3 regions of the Paenibacillus sp. 01L418 genome follow, and region 1 is predicted to be linked to each of the others. Evidence: riboswitches for the same ligand, from Rfam matches in the RefSeq annotation. Region 1 holds a riboswitch; each other region holds the start of a gene.
The links. Region 1 has a riboswitch for cyclic di-AMP ahead of AC1DSE_RS05730 (TrkH family potassium uptake protein). Riboswitches for the same ligand answer to the same signal wherever they lie in the genome.

Region 1 (4,658 bases):
GGACGAGAAATTCAGACTCATCGAACGAGATGAGGAACGAAGCGTTAAAGCGTCAGAGTCGCTTGCAGGATGGCTAGGACTGGATGAAGTACGCCGAATCGAGGCATTTGATAACTCCAATATTCAAGGTACGAATCCAGTTTCGGCTATGGTTGTCTTTACGGACGGCAAGCCAGACCGCAAGGAGTACCGTAAATACAAGGTTAAGACAGTACAAGGTCCAGATGACTACGAAACGATGCGCGAGGTCATACGGCGCCGCTACGAGCGTGTGGTGAAAGAGGAATTAGCTCCGCCGGATCTGATTGTAGTCGATGGAGGCAAAGGGCAAATATCAGCGGCGCTCGACGTGCTTGAGAATGAGCTTGGGTTATACATCCCGGTTTGCGGTCTTGTGAAGGATGCAAAGCATAAGACAGCGCAGCTTATGACTGGAGATCCTGCGGAGATTGTTCCTTTGCCAAGGGACAGCCAGGAGTTTTATTTGCTGCAGCGCATTCAAGATGAGGTGCATCGCTTTGCGATTACATTCCACCGCGAGCAGCGCGCCAAATCCATGGTGGAGTCGAAGCTTGATTCGATTCCGGGCATTGGCGAGAAACGACGCAAGCTGCTGCTCAAGCATTTTGGCTCGATCAAAAAAATAAAAGAGGCCTCAGTCGAAGACTTCCGGCCTCTATCTATTGGTGATAAATTAGCTTCGCAAATTATAGCTGCCCTAGGGGAGGAGTCGTCGTCATAGACGGCTTCTTCTCTTTTTTGTGACTTAAATATTTTAGAACAAATGCAATCAGTACCGGCAGCACGGAGAAGAAAATAGCCGAGATTATGTTCGGTGCTGTTCCAATAGTGAGCAAGGATAGGCCAACTGCAACGCTGTTGAAGATGGCATGGGTGAACATGGCTGTAATGAAGCCGTATCTGACGAAGATAAAGCTGAACAACAGCCCGATAATCATCAGCTCAAACAATCTCGTCGTAGACGGATAAAAAGGATACATCACATGGCCGAGCGCCCAGAAGAAGGTAGGCAGCAGTGCTGCGGCAAACGTGTTTTTAAACCACCTGCGAAATAGTCCAATACCGAAGAAGCGGAATACGGCTTCTTCGCCAATTGCGGCAGCCCAAGCAAGCACGGGCATCAGCCAAAGAATGCCCATATTGTATGGGGATTGTGAGGCATCTGATGTTTCCCAAGTGCCAATGGACAGCTTCAAGGCGATAAAGATAACCGATTGAATTGCGAATAAGATGATCGCGAATAAATAGGACAAGCCGACGCTGCGCCAAACATAATCGCCATACCCTCTTTGACCAAAACGCGGCCATAAAGCGCGGCCCTGCGCCTTCCAGAGGCCGTCTCCGGCAACAATGGATACATAAATGGAACCTGCCATTGGAATCGCTAGCAGAACACTTACGATGGCAGTGATCGAAACGGTAGCGCCTGCCATATCCGTCTCGCCGAGCGTAGCCCGGATACCATCCAGAACGTTTAAATTCATGATCGTATAAGTAATTAAATAAATGATCGTTAATACGATTCCGTATTTAAAGGATGTATGTTTTCGATACAAAACGGAGTAAATAATAGCTAAGACGAATAAAACGAAGCTCATGAACAGATAACCGATAGAGGTAAGGTATCCAGCTATTTTATCTTGTTTCTCTACATAGTTTATGTAATCGGATGGTGCTTTAAATGTAGGTTTATATCTCGTAATGACCGTCTTTTCATTAATGTTAAGAGCATCTAAAGTGATCATAAACTGTGCATTTTTCATTTCATATCCAGAGAGAGGCATTGCGACCAAATCACCATTTGCATTCAATGATCCAGCTGGTTTCATTTGTTTGTTAATTAAAAATTGTTCACTGTTGAATGATTGATTGTTCAAAAATGTTTTAACCACTTTTTGCATTTCATCTTCTGTTAGTCTTTGACCGTCGAGTTCATCAAGCTTCAAGTTCCAAGCTACGACTTTCCCGCTGTGCATATGCAGATAAACATATCCGCTGCCGCCGCCTACGAATTTAAGATCAACCTGAAACGTATCTGTAGGAAACCTAGGGTCATATTTATCCGTATATGTTTTGACTAGCTCATATTTAGATAAGTAGCCATTCATAATTTTATCGGTTTGATGTACAGCTTTAGCTGATTTCACCTTCAAGCCTGTTTCTTTTTCAACAAATGCAGACGCCTTATCCTCCGCCGCTGATTTCGTAATGACCTTGGTATTCATTTCGCCAGATGAGATAGCTGTAATCATTGGAACGATTTGTACGGCTCCATAAATAATAAAGCAAGCAACTGCTGCCCATATAAATCGTTTCCATTCATTGGGTTTAATAGAATCAATCATAGTTTCACCTCAACTGTCTTCATAATAAATAGCTCATTTTATTACCTTAACATATGAATCCCTAAATTATCCAATGAAAATGACCGTTTGTTTTCAAAAAAATGCGAAATAACGATGTCCAGCAAGCTAGCTATGTGCTGGTTCGTCCCATTGCCCTAATTTGAGCTAATATCGTCCTGTTTGTCATAAACGTCACCTTTATATCAGGAGTGCTTAGGGATTATAATCGTTATCGTCATACTAATTGCATAGCATAGCCGAATTTCCTAAGGAAATCGGGGGAACCATAAAGTTGTCTAAATGGATGAGCCTGCTGAAAGCAAAGCAGTTCAACATTAGATAGCATGGGGTGAATTTTAGCGGTGAAGCATCGTCTTCTTCCGCTGAATAGGGCTGCCTGTCCAGGCCCGAATCCGTCAGCTAACCTCGAAGGCGTATTGGAACAGGACTCATCGCACGAGCACTTGAGTTTCCAGTGCTTTTTTTTATGCTTAAAAACAATAAATGACAATATGACATAATCAAAAAGAAGGGAAATGAATGAAGGTTAGTTGGAATGTTTTGAAGTGGTCACCCCCGCGTATTTTGGTAAGTGGATTCGCTCTTATTATATTGCTGGGTGCCTTATTATTATCCATGCCTTTTGCATCGGTAAGCGGTGAGAGATTGCCTTTTATAGATGCGCTGTTTACGGCAACCTCGGCAACCTGTGTAACAGGGTTAGTTGTCGTTGATACCGGAACTTATTTCTCTATATGGGGTCAAATCATATTAATGTGCCTGTTCCAGCTTGGCGGACTCGGATTTATGACGATGGCAACGCTGGTAGCGCTCGTACTTCGCAAGAGGATTTCGCTGCGTGAGCGGCTTTTGCTGCAGGAATCCATGAACCAGTCGAGCATGGAAGGCATCGTGCGTTTGATTAGACGCGTTATTGTGTATTCATTGACAATAGAGCTTATTGGCGCTGCGTTGTTTGCTTCGAGGTTTGCATTTGATATGCCGCTGGGCAAAGCGATTTATTTTGGAGCCTTTCATGCGGTTTCATTGTTTAACAATGCTGGTTTTGATATTTTTGGGAACTATCGCAGCTTGACCTTATACGTTTCTGATCCAGTCGTCAATATTGCAGCTATGATGCTGATTATTTCGGGTGGACTCGGCTTTGTCGTTATGTCGGACCTGATGGAGTTCCGCAAAAACCGCAAGCTGTCGCTGCACAGCAAGGTCGTGCTATCTATGACAGGAACGCTTATTGCAGTAGGGACACTCGTCATATTTATTTTTGAATTCTCGAATTCGAAGACACTGGGCTCTCTGGACTGGGGCGGGAAAATTTTGTCCTCGTTCTTCCAGTCGGTAACGCCGCGGACGGCAGGAGCCAATACGCTTGATTATACGGCTATCCGGCAAGCAACGATGTTTTTCACCATTATATTAATGTTTATTGGCGCCTCGCCCGGCTCGACGGGCGGCGGTATCAAAACAACAACTTTTGCAACGCTGGTCGGCGCTGTATTTGCAATGATTAGAGGACGAGAGGACATCGTTCTTTTCCGTTACAGATTAGGCAAAGACAGAATTTTTAAAGCACTCACGATTACTTTGATCTCTTTATCGCTTGTCATTATTGTAACGATGATCTTGTCGATGACGGAGGATCAAGCTTTTATAAAGCTATTGTTTGAAGCGACATCAGCATTTGGAACAGTAGGATTATCCGTTGGTGTTACGCCAGAGCTGAGCCTTGTTGGGAAAATAGTCATTGCATTAACCATGTTTGCCGGAAGACTTGGACCCCTGACGCTCGCATACGCGCTTGGGCCTCGTACAGAGAAAGAGCTTTATCGGCATCCAGAAGGCAAAATTACGATTGGATAGGAGACTTTGCAAGTGGGAATTAAAAAGAAACAATTTGTCATCATCGGCTTAGGGAGATTTGGTTCGAGCTTAGGGCGCGAACTCGTCCAGCTTGGCCATGAGGTGCTTGGAATAGATAAGGATGAAGAAGCCGTTCAGGACATGAGCGGTATTCTAACCTATGCTGTATCAGCTGATTGTACGGATGAAGAAGCGCTGCGCTCCTTGGGTGTAAGAAACTTTGATTGCGGAGTTGTCGCGATTGGCGATGACATTCAATCCAGCATTTTAACAACCATACTGCTTAAGGATTTGGAAGTGAAGCAAGTTGTAGCGAAAGCTTTGACTGAACTGCATGGCCGGGTGCTTGAGAAAATCGGTGTAGACCGCGTGGTCTATCCTGAGCGCGATATGGGTATTCGAGTTGCGCAT
Region 2 (2,375 bases), on a different contig from region 1:
GTTAATCGATCACAAGCTTCATCATTCCTCTCTCGGTCCACGCTTACGAGGTTAGCTGTCGGATTCGGGCGGTGAGAGTCGCCCTACTTTGACCGGTATCCATGGCACCTGTCAAAGATTCACCCCTGCTCTGCGTTTGTTCGACTCTCACATCGAACAGGCGCATCGCGTCATTATTGGTTCCCCCGCTTCCGCTTTCACGGAAACTCAGCGATCAGTAAATCGAAACTTATTTATAAATCCTGTATCGAATATTACTCCTCGCTATAAATACTGTAAAGGCAGTCTGCTACCTAATTTAGCCAGTTTCAGCCTTGCAGAGCGATTCGCAACGCTTACATTCATTTCGATCTCTCGATATCTCACTATTTCTCAGTTTTACTCTTGTTTTCAAAAATAGTGTTCAATCCCTTTCCAACGATTTTATGCGTGAATAATCAGATTTCTCTATAATCGAGAATGGAAGAGAATAAACGAGTATTTCGAAGAATAAATATCTTTTTACTGCCATAACGAATGGATTTCTTTTAATATGGCATATGGCTGCCTTTTCACGATATACCACAGTTTTACAATATTGCATTTCGGGTTTACCATAGACGGCAAGCCAATATGGCTGAGTATTATCGGTGAATTATTCAAATCGAGGAGAGATCTCATTGATGTCTACACCAGTTGAAGTACCTTTGCCAAGCTTGGAAAATCATCCTGCTGCCTTGTTTGAAATTAAACGAATTCAAATGTTTGTGCTGCCGGCTTGCTTGCTTGAATCGAATGGTTACCGTGTTTGCCTGAGGCTCTCCACTGCTAATGGTCATGGCTGGAGTGAGCTGTTTATTAAAAAATCCGAGAAGCCTTGCGACTGGATCAGATGGAGCAGTATGCTGCTAAGGTTCATCGGCACACTTCCTCTTGCGTCTCCTTTTGTTTTTCAAACAGATCCAATGATGAAGGACGAGCGTATATTTCATTTGTTTGCAGCCGCTGCTTTGCATATAGAATCCAATCATTACACTTTTCCAAACTGTGAATATGACCGTGAAGAGCATACTTTATTTAAACAAGCTATCTCTTATGTATCGTTATTTTAAGCACTTCTGATTTACAGATGCGTTAATGAAGGGTATAATTAAGAGTAAACTATTTACGCTGAATTTTTCGAATGAAAAAGCGGGGGAACCATCGCGATCGATCGAGATCGATTCGCAAGGGGTGAATCCAGGGATTTGTAACCCTGGTAGGGCTTTCTCTCTAGCCCGAATCCGACAGCTAACCTCGTAAGCGAATAAAGGAGAGATGTATATGTTGACAAATTGTGCACGAAATCTGCATCTTTTTACGGAACAGACCCCTTATTTATCTGTCACACGAATCGAGCTATTCGTCATTCCTGCTCTTGCCGTCGATTCTGCAGGCCATCGCGTATGTCTTCGTTTAACAAGCAATCAAGGCTTCGGCTGGAGTGAACTATTTGCCAGCGACACAGAAGAGCTCATTGACTTAGAACGATGGAGCGACCTGCTTCAGTCTTTTATCGGCAGCATTCCTCTACCACCTCTTAACCAGTATCACTATGACAAAACGGATCAGGATGGGCGCGTTCTCGACTTATTCGTCTCCGCCGTCAAGCATGTCCTAGCACAATCCGCCGATGCAGCCCCGTACAGCAACGACCATGAAGAGTCTGTTTTGCGTCAACGTTCCGTCTCCTACATCTCTTTGGATTAATTTCGTTCATAAGAAAAAAAAGGCAGTCCAGAACAGATAACCTAGTTCTGGACTGTCTTATTGTATTTAGGGATTAAACCTTCGCTAATGCAGCACGCTGCTCTCTGACTTGGTAAGTAGCCAGCATCATGTTGCGTAGTGAAGCAACCGTTTCTTCCATTCCGCGTGTTTTCAAGCCGCAGTCCGGATTAATCCAGAAGAGCGCAGGATCTAGCACTTTAATGGCGCGCTCGATCATGCTGACCATTTCTTCCACTGAAGGTACACGCGGGCTGTGAATATCGTAAACGCCTAAGCCGATGCCTTGGTCATAGGTGTTCTCCTCAAAGCTATGAATCAGCTCGCCATGGCTGCGCGAGGTTTCAATGGAGATGACATCCGCATCCAGCGCAAGAATGGAATCGATAATATCATGGAACTCACAATAACACATATGTGTATGAATTTGTGTTGTGTCACGCACAGCTGAAGTCGATAGACGGAACGCATGCACGCCCCATTTTAAATAGGCATCCCAATCACTGCGTTTAAGCGGCAAGCCTTCTCGCAAAGCTGGCTCATCAACCTGGATCATCTCTATACCTGCGCTCTCAAGCGCCTTTACTTCCTCTGAGAGTGCAAGCGCAATTTGGTATGCGACCTGCTCG
Region 3 (13,243 bases), on a different contig from region 1:
TCGTTCCACTGCAAATTGGTGCCCGCGACGTTGCATTCCCGTTTTTGAACTCCCTTAGCTTCTGGATGTTCTTCTTCGGTGCCATGCTGTTTAACGTATCCTTCATTATCGGCGGTTCACCTGATGCAGGATGGCTCGCTTATCCGCCGCTCTCTGAGCTGTCAGGAAGTCCGGGACTCGGACAGGACTTCTATATATGGGGTATTCAAATCTCAGGTATCGGTTCATTGGCTACAGGTATTAACTTTATCGTTACGATTCTAAAAATGCGCGCACCAGGCATGAAGCTCATGCAAATGCCGATGTTCGTATGGTCTGTTTTGTCGTCATGTGTAACTATTATTTTCGCATTCCCAATTTTGACTGTTACCTTGTTCCTATTGTTCATCGACCGTTATCTAGGCGCTCACTTCTTTACGCTCGACGGCGGGGGCAACCCGATGATGTATATCAACCTCATCTGGATGTGGGGACATCCTGAGGTATATATTGTTATCTTGCCGGCTTTTGGTATTTTCTCTGAAATCGTTTCGGCTTTCTCGAAGAAAAAATTGTTCGGTTATAAGTCAATGGTATTCGCGCTTATGTCGATCAGCTTCTTCTCCTTCTTTACATGGGCGCATCACTTCTTCACAATGGGTTCAGGCGCCAACGTCAATGCTTTCTTCGCTTTGACAACGATGATTATCGCAATACCGACCGGGGTTAAAATATTCAACTGGCTGTTTACGATGTATCGAGGCCGAATTAGGTTTACGACTCCGATGATGTGGACGGTAGCATTTATTCCCTGCTTCGTTGTCGGTGGGATGACCGGGGTGCTCTTGTCTGTCGCACCTGCTGACTTCCAGTTCCATAACAGTTACTTCCTGATCGCGCATTTCCATCAGGTGCTTATCGGCGGCGTTGTGTTCGGTTACTTCGCAGGCCTTTACTACTGGTGGCCAAAAATGTTCGGCTTCCGTTTGCATGAAGGTCTTGGCAAATGGGCATTCTGGTTCTGGAACATCGGCTTGTATGTTTGTTTCATGCCGCAATACGCACTTGGCTTAATGGGTATGACGCGTCGTTTCAACGAATATGACTTCGATATGGGCTGGCAGCCTTTGAACGTCGTCTCTACTGTTGGAGCATTCTTGATGGGTATCGCGTTTATTTTCCAAGTATGGCAAATCGCTCACAGCATCAAGTTTTTCAAGAAAGAAAAGGATGGCGATGCATGGGATGGCCGTACACTCGAATGGTCGATACCATCACCTGCGCCGCTATATAACTTTGCTCGCTTGCCACAGGTTACTAGCCAAGACGAGTGGTGGGAAGAAAAGCAGCGCATTGCGAATGGTCAGCCTGCTAAACCACTTGCGCCGCTTGAACCGATTCATATGCCGAAAAATTCAGGTATTCCATTCATTATGTCGATCTGCTGGTTTATTGCAGGCTTCGGCTTCGTATGGGATTGGCTATGGATGGCCATACCAGGTCTAGTCGGCGTAGCCGTATGTATGCTTGTTCGTTCGTTCTCTTACGATACCGATTATTACATTCCGGTGGATGAGATTGAACGCACGGAAGCAGCGTTAAGGGGGACAAAATAATGGCACATGCAGTTTCCACTCCAGCAGGAGCGCATGGCGGACACGGCGCTGGACACGGCGGCGGTCACCATGACGATCATCACGATCAAGAATCGATGAAAATGTTCGGCTTCTGGCTGTTTCTTATAACCGACGTTATTTTGTTCGGTACGTTATTTGCAACCTATGTCGTCCTCCGTCTCAACACTGACGGCGGACCGACAGGTGCCGAATTGCTTGAGATGAACGGTATTATCATTTCGACCTTCATTCTACTGACAAGCAGCTTTACAAGCGGTATAGCCGTTCTTGAAATGAACAAAGGCAACAAGCGCGGCCTTATTCTTTGGCTCGCTATTACAGCAGTTCTCGGCGCTTCATTTATCTATCTTGAAGTAAATGAGTTCATGCATTTGGTGCACGAAGGCGCTAATATCGGAACAAGTGCTTACTGGTCAGCCTTCTTCGTTCTCGTCGGCACACACGGACTTCACGTTTCGCTTGGCTTAGTCTGGATGATTGCACTAATTCTTCAGATTAGACGCCGCGGCATTACACCCGTTACGAAGCGCAAAGTCGGCATCATCAGCTTGTACTGGCATTTCCTGGACGTCGTATGGATTTTCGTATTCTCAATCGTTTATTTGATGGGGGTGATGTAGGATGGAAAACCATAACACACATTCGCAGGACGCACACGGGTCCCACGGCGGATCGATGAAGTCTTATGTGATCGGCTTCCTATTCTCCATCATTCTGACAATCATTCCGCTTGTCGTAGTAATGAATGACCTGCTCAGCAAAAAAGCTGCAACGCTGCTCATCCTTGTGACGGCAGTTCTGCAATTTGCTGTTCAGCTTATCTTCTTTATGCACATACGGGATGAGGAGAAACCTCGCTTCAACCTGATGGCGCTTATATTCGGCCTCGTTATTTTGCTGACGATCGTCGCAGGTTCTGTATGGATTATGACTTACAATGCCGTTGCCGTCGCTTCATAATCGGCAATATGAATAAATATAAAGCTGTGCTAAAGTCTCTCTGACTTTGGCGCAGCTTTTTTTCGTTTGTTATTTAATGTTTATAGTCAAACTCTCCCTATCTAGGGCTGCTTCATCCGTGCCATAATCATCTTATATGAATACCGAAACGAAAGATGAGGTGGGACGCCATGTCCATTACACTACGCCCCTTGCAGCTGCCAGAGGACTACGAGCAGCTTGCACAATTGCTTAATCAAGTGTGGTCAGAACCGACGACTGCTGAGAACCTGCATGATGCAGATAAGAAGCTTTATGAGATTGGACATACATGGATGGATGAGAACGGACTGCTTGCCGGATACGATCGCGAGCGGCAGGTTGCAGTAAATGAGCAAGGCGATATTGTCGGCTACGCCTGGACGTGGCGGGCGCCTTGGACAGAGCCTGGCTACTTATGCAATACGCTTGTCGTATCAGAGTCTTATCGCAAGCAGGGAATCGGCCAATTGCTGTTAGCTCACATTGGAAAATGGGCTTTGAAAATCGGCGCTTCTACGCTCATTACTGAAGTATGGGACGATAATGAGGATGCGATTCAGTTTGCAAAGCGACATGCTTTTGTAATTGAACGCCATGCCTTCCAGTCCGTCCTTACACTTGGTGAACATGATGGAGCGCAACAACCGCAATTTCCAAGCATGCCAGACCTTGGGGCGCTACGCTTCCTAACGCTTGCCGATGAACCCGGTGAAGAAAGCGAACAGAAGCTGTATGAGATCTATAAAGAAACACTGGTAGACATTCCCGGTTATCTTGGTGAAGTCCCTGATTTCGTCGAATGGCGCAAATGGTATTTGAAAGTAGACGGCTATGCGCCTGAGCAAGTGATTATCGCTGCTGACGGCGACCGCTTCGTAGGGGTTACTAATGTCCTGCTTAATCCACAAACAAACGGGATGTATCATGAATATACCGGCGTAAGCAGAGCTTATCGCGGCAGGAAGATTGCTTTTGCTTTAAAGCTCAAAGCAATTGAGCTTGCTCAGCAGCATCAAGCCGCATACATCCGTACAGATAATGACTCAACAAATGCACCTATTCTCAGCATTAATCGCAAGTTAGGTTATATACCTCTTCGCGGCTCTTATCGTGTCCTAGCTCCTCTTCAAGAGGTGTTGAGTAAGTTGCCCATCGAAGTACAGCAATGAACGAGATCTCCTCATATCCCCTCTCTAAAAAAAAGCAGCTTGAAGCGAGAACATCCCGCTTCAAGCTGCTTTTCCAATTCCGCTACTAACGCCCCTGTTCCACAACCTCTACATCCTTCGGTACAATTAATGTCAGCTCCGGGCTGACCGTGTCTGAGATGAGGCCGCCGTCCCGGTGATCGACGGAACCAATCATGACATACATCGTTGAGCCAACAACATCGGTTTTCAGCATTTTATTGTCCAATCGCTCATACTTCTCGGATGACCAATAACGAATTTGGCCAAACAGCTTAAGCTCACGTGTTTCCGTAAGCTCAAGCGTCACGCCATCCAAGGTGTGCACAACAATCTTCTTAATATCAGCAGGCACCCCTATTTTCTTCGTTTCCACGAATGCCGATCGCTGCGTCATCTGTAGCCCTCGCTGCAGCTCATCGAACAAGCCCGTTGACATGAGCAGTGCAAGCCCGAGACTGGCTGTTCCAACCATTCCTACAAAAAAGACACTCATCCAGTCATAACGAACGATAGTACGCGCACTGCTAGAAAACTTCAAGTAAAGCAGCAGCTCCGCTCCGAGCATAATGAAAACGACGGGCGCGACCCACACGAGCACCTCGTAAGCCTCCATGTCCTGCCATAGAGAGACAGCTAACGCTGTCCCCACGAGAATCAGTGTCACGCCCATCGATAATGAGCCGACGCGCCAAGTGCGAACGCCTGATGGTTGATTGACAGACGGTTCAGCCATATTTACCGTGTTGGTGTTCAATGCGAATCCTCCTCGTACTTTCTTGGCATCGGCTTATGAAGCTCTGGCGGTTTACCTTTGCTCATTACCGGAGATGCCTTGCTTCCGAAAGCTAGACGCATGCCTACAATAATCATAATAAATGCGACAACCGCCGTTGGTATCATATATTTAATTTGCATGTATTGGGAATAAAGCTCCCTTGAGAAATGAGAAGTAACCTCTACAGCTACACGATCGAGCAAGTAATAAACGCCGAATCCCAGCAGCCCAAAACCAAACCAGCGCTGATAAGGGACAAGCTGCGTCAATACCGGTTCATCGGTAAGCTCCTGACGCTCATAACGAGACGTCTGCTGCAGCGCATCGAAGAAAGCAAAGCACCAGAACAGCGGAAGCAGGAAAAAAAACAGCGACAAGCGCAAATTGTCCATAATATAGACGGCGAGAAGAAAACCACCCATTAGCTGCAGGCCGCGTTTTTGCAAACCTAGATACAGATGTCCTGCACCTGGAAAAATAGCTAATGCGATAGCCAGCACTTTGCTTTTACGCCCAGAGGCGATATACGATTCCACGTCCTCAAATATAGCACGGTCCGCCACATGCTCCCCGCGCTGCTTGGCATGCAGCTGGCTAATTGCGTCAAACATGCTGTATATCCAAATAACAGGAAGCGCCAAAAGAAACACGAGCAGCTCTGCCCTGTGCGTTATCGTGCCTAAGAAGACGATAATCGCAAACCAGCCAATGAAGGAAATGAGGAAGGTAATACCCCGCTGCATAAGCCCCATATTCATATGCCCTAGACCCGGAATCAGAGAGAACATGATCGTCCGCGACTTCTCGCGCTGGCGCTCTTGCTCCAAAGGAACAAAGCCTGGCGAGAAATGATCAGCAGGATGCGCGAATGGATGCTGGTTTGCCCCGCCTGACGGCAATCCCTTGCCTAGCAGCAGGAAGATGACCATATCAATCATATTGATGATTCCCGCCATCGCCGCTATAAAAAACAAAAAGATATAAACTGTATCCTCCATATACCCGCCCATTAATCCAAATAGCATACACAATCCTATCGAACCAAAGAAAGCTCCCCCGTACAAAACCGCACGTACTGGGCGACCTGCATAGGCATGTCCTACGCCAGGTAAAAAAGAAAGAAAGAACGCCGCTAACGGGCTTTTATTCATCATTTATTCATTCCCTTCTGTCTTCTTTTTTTCATTTATCTAAATCGAGAAGCTTTTAAGCCATCGAGCCACGATCCGGTTTGATCAACCATTCTGTCTGACCAAGATTCGGAATGTCCACCTGCCGCCGCTGGTGGATTCGGCCTTATATCCTGCTGTTTATTCTCATTCATATCAAGCTGAGCCAGCTTCTGTGAGAAGGAGGCAAAAGTCCCGCTGGCAAGCAGCAGCAGCGTAATCGAAGCAGCTATGGTGTAATGCGTTACCGGATGCTGAAGCCATGTCCGCAGACGGCGAGGCTTCTCTTGTATAGTACTCGTCACAACATGTGGCCCGACTTCTCTATGATCATGTTCCTGCTCCATCATCAATTGCTCCACGACACGCTTTTCTATTTGCTCCATGTTAGGCATCGGCGTGGTTAAATCAGAATCTGCCCGCTGCATCTCGCCCTCAGCTGTTTCAATCGCAATGACGAACAGCTGCAAACAGAAGTCGCAAGCAGCCAAATGCTGCTCAACCGGTATACGCTCAGCCTCAACCAGTCTGTCGTTTACGTAACGGGACATTTGATCAGAAGAGATATGCTCAATCATCATTCGAAGTCCTCCTTCCGAAAATGGCGCTTCATCCAGCCTCTTGCACGGTACAGCCTGGACTCTACGCTTTTGCGTTCTAGTCCAGTTTCGGCTGCGATTTGTTCATATGACTTGTCTTCCATATAATAAGCGGTTATGACTTCACGATAGTTTTCCGGCATTTCATCAACTCGCTCTCGTATCTGCTGCCTATCCGCCTGTTCGATGGCTAATGTTTCTGCAGCAGGAGCAGACACAAGTTCTTCATGTACTTTTTCAGACATCGCTTCGCTATCCATTAGCTCCTCTGGCTTTCGTGCACGGCTGCGTTTGAAATCGATCGCTCGATTGACGGCAATACGGGTAATCCATGTTTTGAGCCCATCCAATCGACAATCCGGAAGGGAGCGATAAATTTGCAGCAGCACTTCCTGTGTAATATCCTCCGCATCATGCGGTGAACGAAGCACTGCGAAGACTGTTCTATATATATAAGGACCATATGCCTGTACAAAAGGACCAAAATGCTCGGGCCCGCCCTTCTGTACCTCTCTGATCCAATCCTCGTCTTGAATGTCGCTCCCCTCCTTCCCAATCTAATAGACGCCAGCTTGTCCCGCATACCCTGCACTTGCTGCCAAAAAAATTTTTTAAATGCTTTAACAGCCTCTATCAACGCGGAAAACCTCATCATTCGATAGGACTAGCCTACGAACGATGAGGTTCTCATCCATAATTCACAATAAACTCAATCTGCTGCTAATAACGCCAGCTGTTATACGTTCAAAGCTTGCTTAAGCTCATCTGGGGAGCGATCCCACCACTCAAGATTATGCTCCACAAGCAGCTTGCGAAGCGCCGATTTATCGACATCGCCAAGCTCGGACAAGTTATAGCGGCGTTTGAGTGATTGATCCAGCTTGTTCACGTGATCCGGGAGAAGCTTCCACCCGCGACGCGCCTCGGAATCAATCAGCATCTCGCATGCCGTAGCGCCCGCGTAATAGGAGCCTTCTTCATTGCGGTCAACCGCTACCCATACGATCCAGCATTGACGACCGTTCGGAGTATCCTCTTTGTTAGGCGTAAACTTAATGCCACGCTCTACTTTACTCTTTGCATGCATAGCGCCAACATCAATATAAGCAACGCCATCATCAATAATAACACAGGATACCGCGCTCAAATCGATCGTTCCTGCCCCAAAACCTTTATGTTGTTTGCTGCTCACTACGTTGAGCGACAGTGATTTCTTTTCTTTCTTAACCGGCTCCGCCGGTTGTCCTTGTTCTTCCGTCATGCGTATTCACACCTTCCCCGATACAATAATTCCATTTTAGCTAATAATCATCGAAAAGCAAACATATACATGCTGTAGATGCTTGTCAACGGGAGGGAAACGTTCAATGACTCCACGCTATTTCAAACGAATTTTACTCGTAATACTCGCAGTCGCGCTGCTCGGCATATCGATGCAGCATGACTTCGGGACTGCTTGGCAATCCCAATATACTTATGCTTTCGCCCCCGCCGCTAACGCCAAGCAAGCACTAGCGCCTGCTCAAAAGTCGGTCAAGCCGCCTGCCGTGCAGGAGCCGAATACGGTCATCACACCTAAACCGCAAGAGCTGAGCAAACGTGTCGTTGAGTACCATATCAACGTGCATTTAACGAATGATGCAAAGCAGCTGAACGGTGAGCAAACCGTAACTTGGACTAACCCTGGCAAAAAAACAGTGTCCGAGCTCTATTTCCATCTGTACCCGAACGCCTTTCAATCGGGCAAAACCACGTTTATGAAAGAATCCGGCGGCAAGCTGCGCCAGGACAAAGCAACAACCAATAGCCAAGGCTATATGAACCTGCTTACGCTAGAAACGCTGAACGGTGAGAGCCTTCTGCCACGTCTTCAATATGTACAACCTGACGATGGCAATGCCAATGATTTTACTTTGGCCAAAATCCGCTTGCCGGAGCCTATCGCTCCCGGCACCTCCGTAACGCTGCGAATGAGCTACGAGGTGAAGCTCCCAGAGGTATTCGCAAGAATGGGCTATTCCGGCAACTTCGTGATGGCTGGGCAGTGGTTTCCAAAGCTCGCTGTATATGAGACAGCCGGCATGCGCGGACGTACAGCTGAGGGCTGGAATGTCCATCAGTATCATGGCAATTCTGAGTTCTACAGCGACTTCGGCATATACAGCGTTCGGATTAATGTGCCTGAGAACTACACCGTCGCTGCAACGGGCTTCCAAACAAAGCCTATCGAGATCAAGGAAGCAACAAAGATTTACCAGTTTTATGCTGATGATATTCATGATTTTGCTTGGTCGGCCTCACCGGACTTCGTTTATGAAGAGACTGCTTATTCAGATACCGGCATTCCCGGTGTACGCATTAAGCTGTATCTTGATCCTGCGCATGCTGACCTTAAGGATCGCTACATGCATGCAGCCAAGTCCGCACTCTCAAGCTACGCCAAGTGGTATGGTGAATATCCTTACAGTACGCTGTCGATCGTCGTTCCGCCCAAAGGAGCGAACGGAGCTGGCGGCATGGAGTATCCAACACTCATTACCGCTTTCGCTGCAGAAAATGATAACCCAGGCTACGATCTTGAACGTACGGTCGTTCATGAGATTGGCCATCAATATTGGTACGGAATGGTCGCCTCTAATGAATTCGAGGAGGCATGGCTGGACGAGGGGTTTACGTCCTATGCCGAGGATAAAGTAATGGAGACGGCATATGGCTTGGAGCCGAATTTGCGCATGGAAGCGAGCTATATGACCAACCCTGCACCGCTCAAGCAGCAATCTTGGTCATACGCCAGCCACTCGCAATATGCCGAGAATGTATATCTGAGGGCAAAGCTGGTGCTCATTGGTATCGAGAATCAGGTCGGCTCCAGAACGATGCAAAAAATATTGCGAACCTATTTCCAAAAGTATAAGTTCAAGCATCCATCGACAGCAGACTTCCAGCGTGTTGTCGAACAGGTAACAAAAACGAAATGGAATGATTATTTCAGCCAATATGTCTACGGCAACAAAATGGCCGACTTTTCGATCGAATCGATTCATGTACGCCCAGTCACCCAAGATGGTGCTGAGATGTATGAATCTGTTGTACTCGTTAAGAAAAACGGCGGCAGCAATGGAGAGATTAAAGTGTTGATGAAGTTTACTGACGGCACCAAAATAACAAAGCTTTGGGATACTCAGGAATCCCATATGCAATATAAACAGCTGCATTCCGCTCCGCTTGAATGGGCAGTCGTTGACCCAAACAACAGCAATGTGCTTGATAATAAGCTCATTAACAACTACATGCAGGCTCAGCTGCCAGAGGATAAACGCACAAGATGGAGCCTCGGCGTTGTCCAACTAATTGAAGGACTGCTCGGGTCGCTGAGCTGGTAAGTAATTGCGTTCAAGGAGCGATAAACGATGAAAATACATTTGAAGCAAGGCTGGCGGTTAGCGGTAAAACATTTTTACATTGTTGTTTTATTATTTCTTTATCAGCTGATCTGGGGGTTCTTCCTTTACCGCTTCATTGATTCGGTCGTAGCTCCGCTGCTGCGTCGATATCCAAGCTCCGCTCCTTCAGAAGCAGCCGTTCAGCTATTCATGACCGAAGCACAATTCCAGCTGTTCAAGACCGATCTCATTAATCCTTACGTCTGGACGCTGGGCGGTCTCCTTGTTGCCCGAATGCTGATCACTCCCTTATTCAATGCCGGTCTATTCTATTCGTTAAATCAGTCCAGATCGAATAGAGGGACACGATTTCTAGAAGGTATTCGCAAAGCTTGGAAGCCTGTAGTTCTGCTTTACTGGATCGAGGTTATTTTATCTGTGGCTCCTGCTTGGTATGTGCTGCCGCGCTCACTGGATGCGCTTCTAGAGAGCGGCTCTATTCCAGAGCTGCTGCAAACGGTGCTGCCTAGCGCCCTTCTATGGCTCCTATGGGGCACAGTACTGCATCTGCTGTTTCTAGCCATGCAATTCAGCGCTGCATCAGGAGGAAGCATATTCCGTTCCTTATGGCACGCTCTCCGAAATTTCCTCACCTATGCAGCTGTGTCGCTCATCATGTGGGGGATTGGAGCGGCTGCTGGGCTTGTGGTGACAAGTCTCTCCATGCTGTGGGCCGGGCTGATTGCACTCATTCTGCATCAAGGCTATTATCTCATTCAAACACTGATGAAGGTTTGGACGATTGCCGCGCAATATGACTTTTTGGAAACGAAAAGAATGTAGCAAACCAAAAAAGCCTTCAGCGTCCTCTAGATGCTGAAGCAAAAATAAACCTTCATTCCACGCTTTGCTGTGGTGTGGAGGTTTTTTTTACAACTAACCGCAACTAAATGATGGCAGTTCTGTATAAATAACTGAAAGAAAATCAAAAATGGGGGATATTCACAAATGATGCGTAAAAAACTAGTTATTATATCCATGGTATTGCTCTTATCGGGCGGTTCATTGGTTGCAGCAGACAAACTATTTCAAAAGGTAACGCTCCTTTATAATAATAAGCAATCCACTGACGATGCTGTCGTTGTGGATGATAAGGTTTATATTAGCATTCGTTCTTTAAGTGACAGCCTTCAAGCCTTCGTCCAATGGAAGAGCAATGATAAGAAGCTCATTATTCAGAAGCCCAATGTGCATATGTTTCTAATGAACGAGAAGCGAGCTATGTTCGGACAGGTTGATAAAGGCAGTGTTCAGAAATTTTTAGTGCAAGCACAAATCGATAATTTGAATATGGCGATTTCAGAGTTCAAAGTGACCATCGTTGATCCTAATGATAAGGAAACGACAATCGACAGCCGCAGCCAGGATGATGATGATTTTAAAGAGTTCGTCGAAAAAGACACCTTTTGGTTCAGCTCCAAGCTCGTTTCCTACGATTTCAAAAATGCCGGAAAATACAAGGTACAGTTTTGGATGCAGCAAAAAAACAACGATCCACAGCTCATTTCTGAAAAAATCGTTACTGCAAAATAAATCTTTTTTTCGATTGCCCAAAGGGGGCTGTTCTCATGAACAGCCTCCTTTGTCTATTTCTGCCGCTCTATCTGGAGCAGCAGCTAGGCTGTCTGAATCTACGCTTATTCACGAGTGATATAGATGAGATTTTTCTAATTTATGAGGAGCAAAATGGTGAAATACCGCCGTTTACGGCACTTTAAGCTAGTCCTTGCGATATAGCGCCTAAAGGACAAAACGGTATATTTTACACAACATCCACATAATTAATGAAATTGACTCCATGTATTTAGTTAGAAAGCACTACTATGGCGTGTTTATATTACAGAAAGAACGGTTTAACGAAGCAAATTGTCAAAAGGTTACATGAGAATTATTAGAAATTGCCACTAAAGGCAGGAGATCATTGAAAATAATCGAATATTTCTCAAAGCAATAAAAAAACTGCCTAATTCCCTATTGGGATACGGGGGAACCACTTTGGGTGAATTGATTCCGACGTTTGAGTTTTTTTCAAACGCCCGAGGAATCATAGGGAGCCTTCAACCGAACCCCACAGCTAACCTCGTCGGCATTGGAAGGAGTTTCACAATTGAAGAAGATTACCACATTAATCCTGGGTCTCGTTCTCGTGCTCGCTTTTCAAGCGGGAAGCGCTTTCGCTGACTCAAAATTGAACGGAATTGTTAATGATCTTATTGGCACTCCGTACAAAAGCGGCGGAACGTCGTCGAAAGGCTTTGATTGCTCCGGCTTCACGAGCTATGTGTTCGAGAAAATGGGCATTGAGCTTTCACGTACTTCTGGTTCGCAAGCAAAAGAAGGTACAAAGGTCGCTAAGGCTGACCTCATTGCGGGAGATCTTGTGTTCTTCGACACAGTTGGCGGCAATAATAGCGCCGTATCCCATGTTGGCATTTACATTGGAGATGGAAAGTTTGTACATTCATCCTCGAGCAGAGGCGTTGTAACTGACAAACTTAACTCCGAGTACTATGAGGGACGATATGTAACTGCTCGTCGTATCATGGATGCTGATTCATACCAAGCCAACGTTGACGTAAAATAGAGCAACCTAATCCCTCTTCTTGAGGGTTGAACGGGTAGACTCATCTAGCAAAGCCGCAGTTTTTTGTCCTCTGACGACAAATGACTTGCGGCTTTGCTGTTTCATTCCAGCTGGAATGCGGCCGTTCAATGTTGCGCTTATGGAAGGAGCTATCACTGATGTATTTGTTTATTCACCGCAAGGATTTGCGTATTGCAGATTTGCGCGCTTTTGATTATTTGAAGAAAAAAGAGAAACAAGGCATTCATTTGCTAATCATAGATCCCGTTATTACAGGAGATGGCCGTTTAACTAGTCATAGCGGCCGGAATTTCATGGCGCAAGCCGCCTCGCTTCTGCACAGCTATTCTAATGCAGGAAAGGAACTGCATGTGCTTTATGGTAATCCTGCTGCGATCACCGAAGCACTGCTGCATGCGCATCCTATTGATGAGGTTATTGTTCACACAGACTATACGCCTTACTCACGGCAGCGAGATGAGCAGCTTGGGCTAACCACACGCAGCCTTGGCCGCCGATGGATGTCTATTGCCGATTCACCTCTTGCTGATCTAGATGCTTTCCCGGCATTTGCTCGAAAAATGGAGCCATACAAGGTTTTCACACCCTTTTATCGCAAGTGGAGCAGCTTTATGCTGGAGTGCTATAGCCCAATGAGTGAAACGACGATTCATGAGCTTGCTACCTTAAGCGAAATTAATGCCAAGGTTGCGCAGTCCTTCGCTCTGCCCGAATCCGTTTCATGCGCCCTAGGCGGCACAAACGTGCAAGGATCGTCCAAAGGATTATCCAAGCTGGAACGGTTCGTACGAGAACGCCTTGCCTCTTATTCGGAGAGCAGGGACGCTTATGCCGATGATCATACAAGCCAGCTTGCACGTTTCCT

Region 2: linked by a shared signal. The riboswitch ahead of AC1DSE_RS26325 (hypothetical protein) and the one ahead of AC1DSE_RS05730 (TrkH family potassium uptake protein) in region 1 are both predicted to bind cyclic di-AMP.
Region 3: linked by a shared signal. The riboswitch ahead of AC1DSE_RS03930 (C40 family peptidase) and the one ahead of AC1DSE_RS05730 (TrkH family potassium uptake protein) in region 1 are both predicted to bind cyclic di-AMP.

The regions. Positions count from the first base shown of each region.
Region 1 is NZ_JBFTSN010000025.1:380-5,037, reverse strand. It holds gene uvrC (excinuclease ABC subunit UvrC) at 1-742, shown strand, start outside; gene AC1DSE_RS05735 (CPBP family intramembrane glutamic endopeptidase) at 708-2,366, opposite strand; cyclic di-AMP (ydaO/yuaA leader) riboswitch at 2,612-2,816, shown strand; gene AC1DSE_RS05730 (TrkH family potassium uptake protein) at 2,907-4,247, shown strand; gene AC1DSE_RS05725 (potassium channel family protein) at 4,266-4,658, shown strand, end outside.
Region 2 is NZ_JBFTSN010000324.1:340-2,714, forward strand. It holds cyclic di-AMP (ydaO/yuaA leader) riboswitch at 25-223, opposite strand; gene AC1DSE_RS26320 (hypothetical protein) at 663-1,091, shown strand; cyclic di-AMP (ydaO/yuaA leader) riboswitch at 1,138-1,299, shown strand; gene AC1DSE_RS26325 (hypothetical protein) at 1,303-1,728, shown strand; gene metE (5-methyltetrahydropteroyltriglutamate--homocysteine S-methyltransferase) at 1,802-2,375, opposite strand, start outside.
Region 3 is NZ_JBFTSN010000015.1:15,875-29,117, forward strand. It holds gene AC1DSE_RS03865 (cbb3-type cytochrome c oxidase subunit I) at 1-1,595, shown strand, start outside; gene cyoC (cytochrome o ubiquinol oxidase subunit III) at 1,595-2,236, shown strand; gene cyoD (cytochrome o ubiquinol oxidase subunit IV) at 2,238-2,576, shown strand; gene AC1DSE_RS03880 (GNAT family N-acetyltransferase) at 2,747-3,766, shown strand; gene AC1DSE_RS03885 (hypothetical protein) at 3,852-4,541, opposite strand; gene AC1DSE_RS03890 (hypothetical protein) at 4,538-5,716, opposite strand; gene AC1DSE_RS03895 (hypothetical protein) at 5,749-6,312, opposite strand; gene AC1DSE_RS03900 (sigma-70 family RNA polymerase sigma factor) at 6,309-6,761, opposite strand; gene AC1DSE_RS03905 (YwhD family protein) at 7,067-7,591, opposite strand; gene AC1DSE_RS03910 (M1 family metallopeptidase) at 7,698-9,713, shown strand; gene AC1DSE_RS03915 (hypothetical protein) at 9,741-10,556, shown strand; gene AC1DSE_RS03920 (hypothetical protein) at 10,722-11,306, shown strand; gene AC1DSE_RS03925 (hypothetical protein) at 11,342-11,491, shown strand; cyclic di-AMP (ydaO/yuaA leader) riboswitch at 11,724-11,877, shown strand; gene AC1DSE_RS03930 (C40 family peptidase) at 11,881-12,357, shown strand; gene AC1DSE_RS03935 (FAD-binding domain-containing protein) at 12,516-13,243, shown strand, end outside.